2 linked regions of the Alloyangia pacifica genome follow. The protein of the gene in region 2 interacts with the protein of the main gene of each other region in a pairwise test. Links are inferred from orthologs where the notes say so. Each region holds a gene or a part of one and is shown on either strand. Other genes may lie near its edges.

Region 1 (5,348 bases), 1.2 Mb from region 2 along the record:
CGCCGCGGGCACCTTCCGGCAGGAGCTCTACCACCGGCTCAACGTGGTGCCGATCGCCGTGCCCTCGCTCGAGGACCGGCGCGAGGACATCCCGCTGCTGGCGCGCCACTTCATCGAGAGCTTCAACCGCACCCAGGGCCTGCCGCTGCGCGAGCTTTCGGACGACGCGGTCGCGCTCCTCCAGACGATGATCTGGCCGGGCAACGTGCGCCAGCTCAAGAACCTGATCGAGCGCGTGCTGATCCTCGGCGACGGAAGCGGCCCGATCGAGGCGCGCGAACTGCCGCAGGACGGCCCGGCGGGCGAGGACGAGGAGGGCCGCGTGGTGCTCTCGGGCACGCTGGCGACCCTGCCGCTGCGCGAGGCGCGCGAGGCTTTCGAGCGGGAGTACCTGCTGACCCAGATCAACCGCTTCGGCGGAAACATCTCGCGCACCGCGGCCTTTGTCGGCATGGAGCGCTCGGCGCTGCACCGCAAGCTGAAGTCGCTGGGCGTGGTGACCGGGGCGAAATCCGGCGGGCGCATCGCCTATATCGAGGAAGACCAGGTGACCTCCGCCTCCTGAGAGCGGCGCCGGATAAAGGGTTTAATTCCGGGACAGTTCCGCCTCGTGGGCGGGGCTGGAAACGCCCTGGGGGCGCCCGTGCATTGACCGCTCGCACCGGGCATGTCATGCCGGGCACACTCGGGGCCTCGGGCCAGCAATTTGGGCAGACGACATGAAAGTCATCATTTGCGGCGCGGGCCAGGTCGGCTGGCAGATCGCCCGTCATCTCTCGGGCGAGCGCAACGACGTCACCGTGGTGGACAGCAACCCCGACCTGGTGCGGCGGGCGACCGACACGCTCGACGTGCAGGGGATCGCAGGCTTCGCCTCCTATCCCGATGTGCTCGACAAGGCCGGCGCGCGCGACGCCGACATGATCATCGCCGCCACCTATTCGGACGAGGTCAACATGGTCACCTGCCAGGTGGCCCATTCGATCTTTGCCATCCCGCGCAAGATCGCCCGCCTGCGCTCGCAGAGCTACCTGACGGCGATCTACTCGGACCTTTATCGCCGCGACCACCTGCCGATCGACGTGGTGATCTCGCCCGAGAAGGAGGTCGCCGAGGCCGCGCTGCAGCGCCTCTCAGCCCCTGCGGCCTTTGACACCGAGCGCTTTCTCGAGGGCGGGGCGCAGCTTCTCGGCCTGACCATCGACGAGCATTGCCCGATCATCAACACGCCGCTGCGGCAGCTCTCGGACCTCTTCTCGACGCTGCGTTCGGTGGTGGTGGGCGTCCGCCGCGAGGGCACGCTGTTTGCCCCCGAGCCGCGTGATCAGATTTTCGTCGGGGATGCCTGCTACGTGCTGGTCCACGCCGACGACATCCAGCGCACGCTCGAGATCTTCGGCAAGGCGCAGCGCAAGCAAGAGCGGATCGTGGTGCTGGGCGGCGGCAACGTCGGCCTTGCGGTGGCGCGCGCGCTGGAAAGCCGTGCCGAGCGCATCCGCGCCAAGGTGATCGAGAAGGACCGCGCCGCCGCCGAACGCGCCGCCGACGCGCTGGAGCGCACCATCGTGCTGCATGGCGACGCGCTCGACACCGCGCTTCTGCGCGAGGCAGGCATCAGCCGCGCCGACGCCGTGCTGTGCGTGACCGACGACGAAAAGACCAACCTGCTGGCCGCCGTGCGCGCCAAGGCCGAGGGCTGCCCCATGGCCATTGCGCTGATCAACGACCCCACGCTGGTGCCGCTGATGGAGCCGATGGGAGTCGACGCCCATATCAACCCGCGCGCCACCACCGTCAGCTCGATCCTGCGCCATATCCGCCACGGCCGGGTGCGCTCGGTCTACTCGATCGGTGACGCCGAGGCCGAGGTGATCGAGGCCGAGGTGCTCTCGACCTCGTCCATCGCCGGGCGGATGATCCGCGAGATCGAATTCCCCGAAGGCGTGCTGGTCGGCGCGGTGATGAAGGACGGCGAGGTGATCAAGATCACCGGCGAGCTGCGCATCGAAGAGGGCGACCGCATCGTCATGTTCGCGCTGGCCAAGGACGTGCCGGAGGTCGAGCGGCTCCTGCAGGTCTCGATCGACTTCTTCTGATCGATGCGCACGCTCAGCCGCACGCCCCTTCTGATCCTGCTCGCGAGCATCGCCAGTGCTTCGATGATCGCCCCCGCCGCCGTGGCGCTGGCGCATGAGGAGTTCCACGACGCCCGCAGCTTCTTCTACGCGGGCATCGTCGGGCTGGTGCTGACCACGCTGATCGGCATCGCCCAGGCGACCCGGACCCATTACCGCTCGGCGCCGCGGCAGCTGCTGGCACTGCTCGCGACCTTCCTGCTGCTGCCTGCCATGCTCGCCGTGCCGTTCCACGAGGCGGTGCGGACCACCAGTTTTCTCAACGCCTATGTCGAGATGGTCTCGAGCCTGACGACCACCGGGGCCACGCTCTTTGCCCCCGAGCGCCTTTCGGCGGCCGAGCACCTTTGGCGCGCGCAGGTGGGCTGGATGGGCGGGCTGCTGATCTGGGTCAGCTCGGCGGCGCTGCTGGCGCCGCTGACGCTGGGGGGCTTCGAGGTTACCGCCTCGGGTGAGCCCGGCCAGAGCGTTGACGCGGGCGCAGCGCGGCGCGACGTGACCGACCCGGCGCTGCGGCTTGCCGCCTCGGCGCGGGTGCTGGCGCCGATCTACGTCGGCCTGACGGTGGCGCTCTGGGTGATGCTGCTGATGGCGGGCGACCAACCGCTGGTGGCGCTCAGCCATGCCATGTCGACACTCTCGACTTCGGGAATTTCTCCCATCGGCGGGCCGCAGACGGCGCAGAGCGGCATGGCGGGCGAGATGATCATCTTCCTCTTCCTGTTCTTTGCCCTCTCGCGGCTGACCTTCTCTGGTGACACGAAGGGTCTCGCGGGGTCGAAGCTGAGCCATGATCCCGAGTTCCGCCTGGGGCTGCTGATCGTGCTTGTCCTGCCCGCCGCGCTTTTCCTGCGGCACTGGATCGCCTCTTTCGAGATCGGCACAGAGACCAATCTCGCCGCCGGGCTGCGCTCGCTCTGGGGCGGGCTTTTCACGGCGCTTTCATTTCTGTCGACCACCGGCTTCCAGAGCGCCGACTGGGGCGCGGTGCGTGGCTGGTCGGGGTTGCAGACGCCGGGGGTGATTCTGCTTGGGCTGGCGATCATGGGGGGCGGGGTGGCGACCACGGCCGGCGGCGTGAAACTGCTGCGGATCTACGCGCTTTATCTTGCCGGCGTGCGCGAGATGGAACGCCTGGTGCACCCGCATTCGCTGGGCCGCTCCGGCGTCATGGCGCGGCGCATCCGCCGGCAGGGGGCCTTTGTCGCCTGGGTGTTCTTCATGCTCTTTGCCATGACGATCGCGGTCTTCTCGCTGCTCTTCGCTCTCTCGGGGCTGGATTTCGAGAACGCCATGGTCACCACGGTCGCGGCGCTCACCAATTGCGGTCCGCTGATCCGCGCCGCCGCCGAGCAGCCGATCCCGCTGAGCGAGATGGGCGACGCGGCGAAGGGGCTTTTTGTGGCGGCCATGGTGCTCGGACGGCTCGAGGTGCTGGGCATCATCGTGCTGCTAACGCCTGACATTTGGCGCGATTGAGCAGGGGCTTGCGGCGCCTTTGCGCTGAGCGCCGGCCGACCCGCCGCGGGGTCGGTATTTTTGCTCTGGAAGTTCCGCAACTTGCGATACATACTCGCCAAGAACGAGGGAGCGCCTGAGAACGGCTGCAGCAAGAAAAAAAGGCTAAATTAATGGCTTCAGACAGACAAAATCTACAGGACGCATTTCTTAACCATGTTCGGAAAACCAAGGTTCCGGTTACGGTTTTCCTGATCAACGGTGTAAAATTGCAGGGTGTCATCACCTGGTTCGACAATTTTTGCGTTCTCCTCCGCCGCGACGGTCAGTCGCAGCTCGTGTACAAACACGCGATCTCGACCATCATGCCGTCGCAGCCGATCAACCTTTATGACGGCGACGATACCGCTTGAACGAACATGATCCGCATGTGACCCGCGCCTGGGTCCTGCACCCCGATATCAAGGCAGACCGTGATCGCCGCGATGCGGAGATGGCGCTTGAAGAAGGCGTGGCCCTGGCCGCCGCTCTCCCCGACCTCGAGGTCGTGGGGAGCGAGGTTGTGCCGCTGCGCGACCCGCATCCCGGCACGCTCTTCGGCTCTGGCAAGATTGCCGAGCTGAAGGAACGTCTCAAAGAGGCCGAGGTCGAGCTGGTGCTCGTCGATGGCCCGGTGACGCCGGTGCAGCAGCGCAACCTCGAAAAAGAGTGGAAGGTGAAACTTCTCGACCGGACCGGGCTGATCCTCGAGATCTTCTCGGACCGCGCCGCGACCCGCGAGGGTGTGCTGCAGGTCGAGATGGCGGCACTGAGCTACCAGCGCACGCGCCTTGTGCGGGCCTGGACCCACCTCGAACGCCAGAGGGGTGGGCTCGGCTTCGTCGGCGGCCCCGGCGAGACCCAGATCGAGGCCGACCGCCGTGCCATCGACGAGCAACTCGTGCGCCTGCGCCGGCAGCTCGACAAGGTGGTCAAGACCCGCGCCCTGCACCGCAAGGCGCGCGCCAAGGTGCCTTATCCGATCGTCGCGCTGGTCGGCTACACCAACGCCGGCAAGTCGACCATCTTCAACCGGCTGACCGGGGCAGAGGTGCTGGCAAAGGACATGCTCTTTGCCACGCTCGACCCGACGATGCGGGCGGTGCAACTGCCGACGGGCATGGATGTGATCCTGTCCGACACGGTGGGCTTCATCTCTGACCTGCCGACCGAGCTGGTTGCTGCCTTCCGCGCCACGCTCGAAGAGGTGCTGGCCGCCGACCTAGTGCTGCACGTGCGCGACATCTCGCACCCGGGCACGATGGAACAGGCCGAAGACGTCTACGCCATCCTGCGCTCTCTGGGCGTCAACGAGGACGTGTCGCAGATCGAGGTCTGGAACAAGATCGACCAGCTTGATCCGGAGGATCGCGAGGCGGCGCTCGCCCGTGCAGCGCGCGACGAAGGCATCTTCGCGGTCAGCGCGATTACCGGCGAGGGGCTTGACGGGCTGCTCGAGGCGGTGACCGAGCGGCTGCAGGGGGCCTCGATCGACGAGGATGTGCGGATCGGCTTCGGCGAGGGCAAGCGCCGGGCGTGGCTCTTCCAGAAAGGGCTGGTGCTGTCCGAGGAGCAGGACGAGGAGGGCTACCTCCTGCACCTGCGCTGGACCGCCAAGGACCGCGCTCAGTTCGAGACGGTGTGACGCATCTCTCTTCGTAGAGACGTGCCCCTAGAACAGGGGTTTGTCGGCGGCGAGGATCATCTTCGCCGCCT
Region 2 (7,830 bases):
CGGACGGGCTTGATCTTGGTCCGGCCGTGGCCATCGACTGCGAGACCATGGGGCTCAACCCGCAACGGGACCGGCTCTGCGTGGTACAGCTCTCTGGCGGCGACGGCGAGGCCCATCTCGTGCAGATCGCCCGTGGACAGACCGAGGCGCCGAACCTCTGCCGCCTGCTCGAGGATCCACAGGTGCTGAAGCTCTTCCACTTCGGCCGCTTCGACATCGCCGCCATGTACCATGCCTTCGGCGCTCTGGCCGCACCGGTCTATTGCACCAAGATCGCCAGCCGGCTGGTGCGCACCTATACAGACCGCCACGGGCTGAAGAACCTCACGCATGAATTGCTCGGGGTCGACATCTCGAAGCAGCAGCAGTCGAGCGACTGGGGTGCCGCCGAGCTCAAGCCCGCGCAACTCGACTATGCCGCCTCGGACGTGCTGCACCTGCACCGCCTGCGCGCGGTTCTGGACGCGATGCTGGAGCGCGAGGGGCGCCGCGAGATCGCCCAGGCCTGTTTCGAGTTCCTGCCGACCCGTGCGAAGCTCGACCTCGCCGGCTGGCCGGACACTGACATCTTTGCCCATGTCTGACCGATGGTGCAGCGCGGGGACACATACTCACGGCTGATCGCCTGGCTGAAGCTGCTCCTTCCGCTGGTGGCGTTGGCGTCGCTTTCGACGCTGTTCCTGCTGTCGCGCGGCTCGCAGACTTCGCAGGATCTGCCCTTCGCCGAGGGCAGCGTGCCGGATTCGGAAGTGGTGATGGCGCCGCAATACGCCGGGACCACGGCGCGCGGCGATGCCATCACCATGACCGCACAGCGCCTCCGCCCAACGGGCAAACGCGAGGGTGAACTGGAGGCGGATGGCTTTTCCGCCACAATGGACATGACCGACGGCAGCCATCTGACGCTCGACGCCGACCTCGCCACGATCCGCGAGGAGGAGAAGGGCGCACTGCTGCAGAAGAGCGTCCGCATCACCAGTTCCGCGGGCTACGAGATGGTCACCGAGAAGATGCGCACGGCGCTCGACCGGATCGAGGCGGAGACGCTGGCTCCGGTCAGCGGAGAAGGGCCGGCCGGCCGTTTCACTGCCGGTCGGCTCAAAATCACCTCTTCCGGCGAAACCGATGACGTGCAACTGCTTTTCACCGATGGCGTGAAGCTGATATACGATCCGAAAAAGAAGTGAGATCCCGATGGTCCGCAGTGTCGCCCTGATGATTGCCCTCTTCGCCTGGAGCGGGCTTGCCGCTGCCCAGGGCACGCAGGTGGCCTTTGGCGGCATGACGCAGGACACCAGCGCGCCGGTCGAGGTCACCGCCGATCAGCTCGAGGTCAACCAGACCGACGGCACCGCGCTCTATACTGGCAATGTTGTCATCGGACAGGGCGAGATGCGCCTCGCCGCGCCGCGGGTGCTGGTGGTCTATGCCGAGGGACAGGACGGCGGCCAGGGTCGGATCCAGCGCATGGAGGCCAGCGGCGGTGTCACGCTGGTCAGCGGCGAGGAAGCCGCCGAGGCCGAACGCGCCGATTACGACATTGATGGCGGCACCGTGGTGATGTCCGGCAATGTCCTGCTGACACAGGGCGGCAACGCGCTGACGTCCGAGCGCATGGTGGTGAACCTGACAAACGGCACGGCGCAGATGGCCGGGCGGGTGAAGACGGTGATCAATCAGGACGGCAGCGGGCAGGGACAGAACTAATGGCCCGCCCGACGCTCACCGTCACCGAAGGCAGCCACGGCCTGCGGATCGATCACCTGCGCAAGAGCTACCGCAAGCGCACGGTCATCCGCGACGTCTCACTCAAGCTCGACCGCGGCGAGGTCGTCGCGCTGCTCGGGCCAAACGGCTCCGGCAAGACCACGACCTTTTATTCCATCGCCGGCCTTGTGAACCCCGAGGGCGGGCAGGTCACCATTGACGGGCGCGACGTGACCTACCTGCCGATGTACCGCCGCGCGCGGCTCGGCATCGGCTACCTGCCGCAGGAGAAGTCGATCTTCCGCGGCCTCTCGGTCGAGGACAACATCGCCGCGGTGCTCGATATCGCCGAGAGCGATCGCCACCGCCGTCGCGAGCGGCTCGAGGAGTTGCTCGGCAGTTTCTCGATCGAGCATCTGCGCCGCGCGCCGTCGCTGGCGCTGTCGGGCGGCGAGCGGCGCCGGGTCGAGATTGCCCGCTGCCTCGCAGCCAACCCCAAGTACCTGCTGCTCGACGAACCCTTCGCCGGTGTCGACCCGATCAGCGTCGGCGACATCCGGCATCTCGTGGCCGATCTGAAGAAGCGCGGCATTGGCGTGCTGATCACCGACCATAACGTTCGCGAGACGCTCGAGATCGTCGACCGGGCCTACATCCTGCACGACGGGCATGTGCTCATGTCGGGCACGCCGGCCGAGGTGGTGCAAAACGAAAACGTGCGCCGCGTTTACCTTGGTGAGAATTTCCGCATCAGCTGACGCGATTCTCCGAGCGAATCCGCCTATCATGGGCTCACCCGTTCGCGACAGATCATTGACAAATCGGGGGCTGCTGACCTCAAATGAGTGTATGACGCACCGTTATTCTGCAGCTCCGGAACTCGCGTCCCCTGAGGAGAGGGACCCCCGGATCCATTCTGCAGCGGGCTTGCGTCACCCCTGATCCGCACCACATCTGAGGCAGCCCTAGGGCTGGATGCGAACGGATCCAAAGAGAGAAGGAACAAAGATGCGCTATCAGATCACAGGAAAGCAGATCGATATCGGCGACGCACTTCAAACCCATGTCAAACAAGAGCTTGGCACGGTGTTTGGCAAGTACTCCGGGCGTCCGACCGATGCGACTATCACCTTTTCCAAGAGTGCGCATGAATATGTCTGCGAGGTCACGGTTCACCTCTCTACAGGGCTGACCACCTCGGCCAAGGACAAGGCGACCGAGATCTACTCTGCCTTCGACGGCTGCGGCGAAAAGATCGACAAGCAGCTGCGTCGCTACAAGCGGCGGCTGAAGGACCATCACAAGGATCGCGCGGAGCCCGTTGAACTCCACAACGCGGCCTCGTATATCCTCGCCCGCGAAGAGGACTCGCAGGACTACGACGAGCCCGACACGCTGCAGCCGATCATCGTGGCTGAGATGGAAACCAAGATTCCCTCTCTGACCGTCGGCGAAGCCGTTATGCAGATGGAACTGGCCGGAGCTCCCGTGCTGGTCTTCCGCAATGATAAGAAGGATGGCGTGAACGTCGTTTATCGGCGTGAAGACGGCAATATCGGCTGGATCGATCCGTAAGGGATGGGGCAGTCGGTGGATCGGCGCCTTCGAGCAGACAGTAAAGGGCGGTCAATGACCTTTCTTGAACTCCTGAAACCGCAGGCCGTGAAGGTCGTCGGGGCGGCAAGCAGCAAGAAGCGGCTGATGCATGACATCGCTGAGCTGGCCGAATCCGCCTATGGCATTCACGCGGCCTCGGCCGTGGAGGCTCTGATGGAGCGCGAAAGCCTCGGACCCACTGGTGTGGGCCACGGCGTGGCGCTGCCGCATGCCCGTATCACCGGTATCGACCGGGTGCACGGCGTGTTCATCCTGTTGGATAAACCCGTCGAATTCGAGGCGGTGGACCGGCAACCGGTGGACATCGTCTTTGCTCTCTTCGCGCCGGAAGACGCGGGCGTGGAGCACCTGAAGGCACTGGCGCTGGTGTCGCGTTCGCTGCGCGACGCGGCGCTCTGCACCAAGCTGCGGGCGAACCCCGATCCGTCGACGCTCTACGCTGTGCTGACCGAGGACCGCTCGTCGCAGGCGGCCTGAGCTGGACAGACAGGACATTCCAGAGGAGCGGGCCGAGAGGTCCGCTCCTTGTCTTTTCCGTGTCCGGTTCGGGGGAGACCGGTTCAACCCAGATCGCCAAAGCCGAACATCAGGTAGTCGCGCTGGTAAGCCTCGCGGGCGAGCTCTTCCAGAGAGGCGTCGTAGATGTCCGCCAGCGCGTAGGGCGCGGCATCCTGCTGCGACTCCGCCTCCGGTTCAGGGGGCGCGGCGTGGCCAACCTGCATCGCAAGAGCCGGCAGGTAGATGGCCATCTCTTCCTCGCGGACGATCATGTCGGGCAGGGTGAATTCGGCCATTCCCTGCAGGCATTGCGCCTGCGAAGCCCAATGGCCGTCGACCCGCACCGCGGTCTGCCCGGCGAGGTTGGCCTTGAGGAAGACCAGGAAGGCGGCAAAGGCGTCGCGGTGCTGGGCGAGGCTGTAGTCAGCACCGGGCGCACCCTCGGGCAGGGGCAGGCCATTGGCGCGGCGCAGGGTCTTGCGGATGCGCCCGAAGCTGCCGGGACCGGTCGACAGGATGCGGCTGCAGAAGGCCTCATGAGCGCGGGCGAGGGGATGGCGGATCACCGTGAAGCTGCGGTGCCCGGGACGCGCGCGTTTCCATTGGCGCAGGGACTTTTGGCTGAAGTCACCGGTGAGGGCCTCGTCCTCGACCAAGTCGAGGGCGCAGAGCCAGCGGCGCACGGCGCGGGTCGGGCCGGAGTGGATCGGCATGTAGAGCAGCGGCGTCTCGGCGGCAGCGACGTAGCCCGGCACCACCGGCCCGCGCCTCGGCTCGAAATTGGGGGTGCGGGACAAGTTGAACCGGTCGAGCCGGGTCAACGCCCGCTCCATCTCGCCAGCATTGGCGACCTTCTCGACCACCGGCTCGGGGTTCTGCCGCTTGAGCTTGCCGTCCAGCGACTCGAGCCGCGACGGGACGCCGAGCCATTTGGCCAGCCCGTTCATTACCTCGAGGCTCTGCAGGTCCTCGTAGCCCACGTAAAAGGCCGTCTGCCCGCTCACCTGCAGCGCGGTCATCAGCCTGAGCTGGAAGTCCTGTAGACGCGCCAGATGCGTTTCGAACTCCGCGCCGTCGAAGGTTACCTGCGCGTCCTTGCGCTTGCTGACGTTGGTCAGCTTCCACTGACCAGTGGTCTGGGCGATCTTCCAGCTGACGTAGCTTTCCACTGGGTTGCGGGTCAGCACGATCTTGGCGACGCGCTCGTCGTCCAGCAAAGGCTGCAACACCCGAGGGTCATGGTCGTGGAAGAAACGGAAACCGCCCATCCCGGGCGTCTCCTGCCGGATCGCTTGCAGGAGACGGACCGGATCGGCCTCGCGCTCGGGCTGGGTGATCCCGAGGATGTCGCTCGCGTTGGGATAGCCAATGAAATGCGGGTTGAAGGCCTCGCCGTGGCAGGTGACGCCGTCCAGCGCGTTGAGGTTGGCCTCGAGGAAATTCGAGCCGGTGCGCATCTCGGCAAAGACGACGAAACTGTCGAAACGATCGGACATGAAAACTCAGTTCTTCACGAGGTAGGACTTGCGGGTGGGTGCGGCGGTGGGGCGCAGGGCCGGCTCGACCGGGAAGTCGCCCATGAGGTAGGGGTGCATCCCTTGGTTCTTGAGGTTCTGCAGGAAGCGCCCGAAGCCGCCGAGGTCCCGCAGCACCGGTGCTTCGGCAAGCCGGCGCGGTTCCTTCTGGCCGATCTCATCGAGGATCAGCTGAAGCGGCTCCATCGGCGCCTCGATGAACTCGGCCATTGTCCAGATGCGGATGCGCGCCTTGGCCTCGGGCGAGCGCAGCTCGTCGAGCAGCAGGTGCTCGGCCCTCTGCAGCGCGGCCGCCTCGGCGCGGAGGGTGGAGAAATCCCCGCCCGCGCGGAACAGGGGCACGGCCCAGGCGCCCGAGATGACGCTGATCTGCGCATTGGGATCGCGTGCGAGGTCCCACATGATCTCGGGAGCATCGTGTGGGCCGAACTGGAAGCACTGGCGGGTGCCACGGGTGTTCCAGATGAGGTTGGTCAGGAAGGCCCGGTGGTTCCAGTCGCGCAGCGCGGCGCCGTCCGAAAGCGCGCCGCTCAGCACGGGCTGCCCTTCGGCGAACTCCGCCCGCTCGGGGGCGAAGAGGTGGCCATGCACCTGCGCCCCGGTAGCGCGGGCGAGCCAGGGCTCGAATTCCTCGAAGAGCTCGGAAAACCCCTGAAAGACCGAATACGGCCCGGCGGTCATCCCATTTTCCCAACCGAAGTTGGGGAAGCGCGACTGCATGTAAAGCCCGGCGCGGCCCCGGGTCCGCCGGTCCACCGCCTTGGCAAAGACGCGGTCGATCTTGCCCGGCTTCGGCTCTTGCCGGTTGGCGAGGCTTTCGGGGTGGTTGAGGAAGGCGTCATAGAGACGCCTCGCATGCGGCCAGATCTTGCGCGCCACGAAACAGTCGGAGCGGCGCAGGAGCTGCAAGTGGTCGTCGTAGAAGGTGTGCGGCTTGCCCTGGAAGTCGAACTTCGACAGCGTCAGCGACCGGCTCTCGATATTGCGCGAATGCAGGCGGGCGAGGGACTGGAAGTAGCTCTCGTCTGGGATCCAGACGCGGCGGAAATAGCGCTCGTGCCAGCGTCGCTCCGGCGAGGAGAGGATCGCCGACAGTGTGTGCCGGGTCAGACACCACCATTGGCTGCCCATGTGCGGCACCACGCCCCTGGGGATACGGCGGCTCACGCGGAGCACACGCTGCACCTCGACCAGCCGGTCGAAGAGATAGCGGTTTCGGCGCCAGGAGAAGGGGAAGAAGAGGGTGAAGCGCTCATGGTCCAGCCCGCCCACGGTCCAGGGCACATCGGCGGTGGTGGCGCTTTCGATGAAGTCGGTCTGCGGGCGCGCGTCGAGGTAGTCGATCAGCTCCTCCACCGGGCGAAGCGGCAGGCAGGAGCCCGAGGTTAGATAGACATGGCGCACGCCCTCGAAGCGCTCGAGCATCAGCTCGGCGGCGTCCTGGCTGGCGGCGACAAGCCCCCAGGTGCCCCAGTCGCAGCGATGGCGGCGCGAGAACAGTATCTGCGGCAGGTCCGACAGCGCCTCGGTGAAGGCGGTATAAGTCTTCTTTGCCACCTTCTCGTCGACATGGATCACCACGGGGCAGCCGGCCTTCGCCCAGTGCCGGGCCACCTGCTCGGCGCGGTCGAAGGCGGTGTGCACCAGCATGACGATCCCGACGCTCATGCCCAGTTGCCCTTGGACATGAGGCCGAGGATCTCGAGCTGGCGCCAGTTGATGTACTTCTCGGACCACTTGCACCAGAGATCCGGGTTGTCGCGGATGCCGTCCGCGTAGGCGATGTATTCGGTCGAGCCCGCGTAGTGCTGTTTGCGGCTCAGCTCTTCCTCGGCCTTGGCGTTGAACGTGTCGAGGAACTTGGTGTGCAGCAGCAGGCCCGAGGCCTTCTCTCCTCCCCATTCGTCGTAGACGAGGTTCAATCCGCGCGGCAGCAGCATGTGTGTAGAGCTGACGTAGGCGTAGCGCCGGTCCCATTTCACAAGCGGCACCTTGTTCAGCGCCGGGGCGCGCTCGGGCTGGTCCGGAAAGAACACCCGCGCCCTCGGCCCGCCCTGGATCCAGAGGTTTCCGAAGCGCTTGTTGCGCTTCACCGAGTAGTTGCCCGAGTCGAACCACGACGCGATCTCCAGCGGGTCCTGCCCAGCGGTGTAGGGCTGCGCGTCGAGCCGCCCCTTGGGATACATGTCGAGCAGCATGGCCGAGAAGCTCTTGATCGACGAGGCGTCGAGCCAGTCGGTCAGGGCACGCAGCGGGCGGGTGTCACAGAACGGGTAGAGGAAGAGCTCGTCGGGATCGACCACCAGCACCCAGTGCCCGTCACCATAGGTGCGCAGCAGCCAATTGATCCAGTCCATGCCGAAGCGCGCGCGCTTGTAGCTGGCCCGCGTGTGCCAGACCGACACGTCCTCCTGCCGGGCGAGATAGTCGAGCGAGCCATCGGTGCTGTCGTTGTCGACCATGACGAAATGGT

The links.
Region 1: the proteins of CEW88_RS02485 (region 2) and trkA interact in binary tests that used the Escherichia coli proteins (3 or more experiments, as listed by UniProt). The link is inferred for Alloyangia pacifica from one-to-one orthologs.

The regions. Positions count from the first base shown.
Region 1 is NZ_CP022189.1:1,702,787-1,708,134, reverse strand. What follows is about bases 34-2,907. They hold trkA (Trk system potassium transporter TrkA), read left to right. Parts: upstream 34-719; coding sequence 720-2,096; downstream 2,097-2,907. Other genes in these bases: CEW88_RS08170 (TrkH family potassium uptake protein), read left to right, coding at 2,100-2,907; ntrX (nitrogen assimilation response regulator NtrX), read left to right, coding at 34-565. In the rest of the region: more of ntrX, read left to right, coding at 1-33; more of CEW88_RS08170, read left to right, coding at 2,908-3,614; RNA chaperone Hfq, read left to right, coding at 3,767-4,006; GTPase HflX, read left to right, coding at 4,024-5,277; CEW88_RS08155 (phosphotransferase family protein), read right to left, coding at 5,305-5,348. UniProt on the Escherichia coli protein: Part of the constitutive potassium transport systems TrkG and TrkH. May regulate the transport activity of TrkG and TrkH systems. Binds to NAD(+) and NADH.
Region 2 is NZ_CP022189.1:504,499-512,328, forward strand. The notes cover bases 2,099-5,068. They hold CEW88_RS02485 (PTS sugar transporter subunit IIA), read left to right. Parts: upstream 2,099-3,336; coding sequence 3,337-3,801; downstream 3,802-5,068. Other genes in these bases: lptB (LPS export ABC transporter ATP-binding protein), read left to right, coding at 2,099-2,465; hpf (ribosome hibernation-promoting factor, HPF/YfiA family), read left to right, coding at 2,716-3,282; CEW88_RS02490 (sulfotransferase family 2 domain-containing protein), read right to left, coding at 3,885-5,068. Outside these bases: CEW88_RS02460 (ribonuclease D), read left to right, coding at 1-584; LPS export ABC transporter periplasmic protein LptC, read left to right, coding at 588-1,187; CEW88_RS02470 (LptA/OstA family protein), read left to right, coding at 1,195-1,707; more of lptB, read left to right, coding at 1,707-2,098; more of CEW88_RS02490, read right to left, coding at 5,069-5,318; CEW88_RS02495 (DUF5927 domain-containing protein), read right to left, coding at 5,325-7,025; CEW88_RS02500 (glycosyltransferase family 2 protein), read right to left, coding at 7,022-7,830. UniProt on the Escherichia coli protein: Seems to have a role in regulating nitrogen assimilation.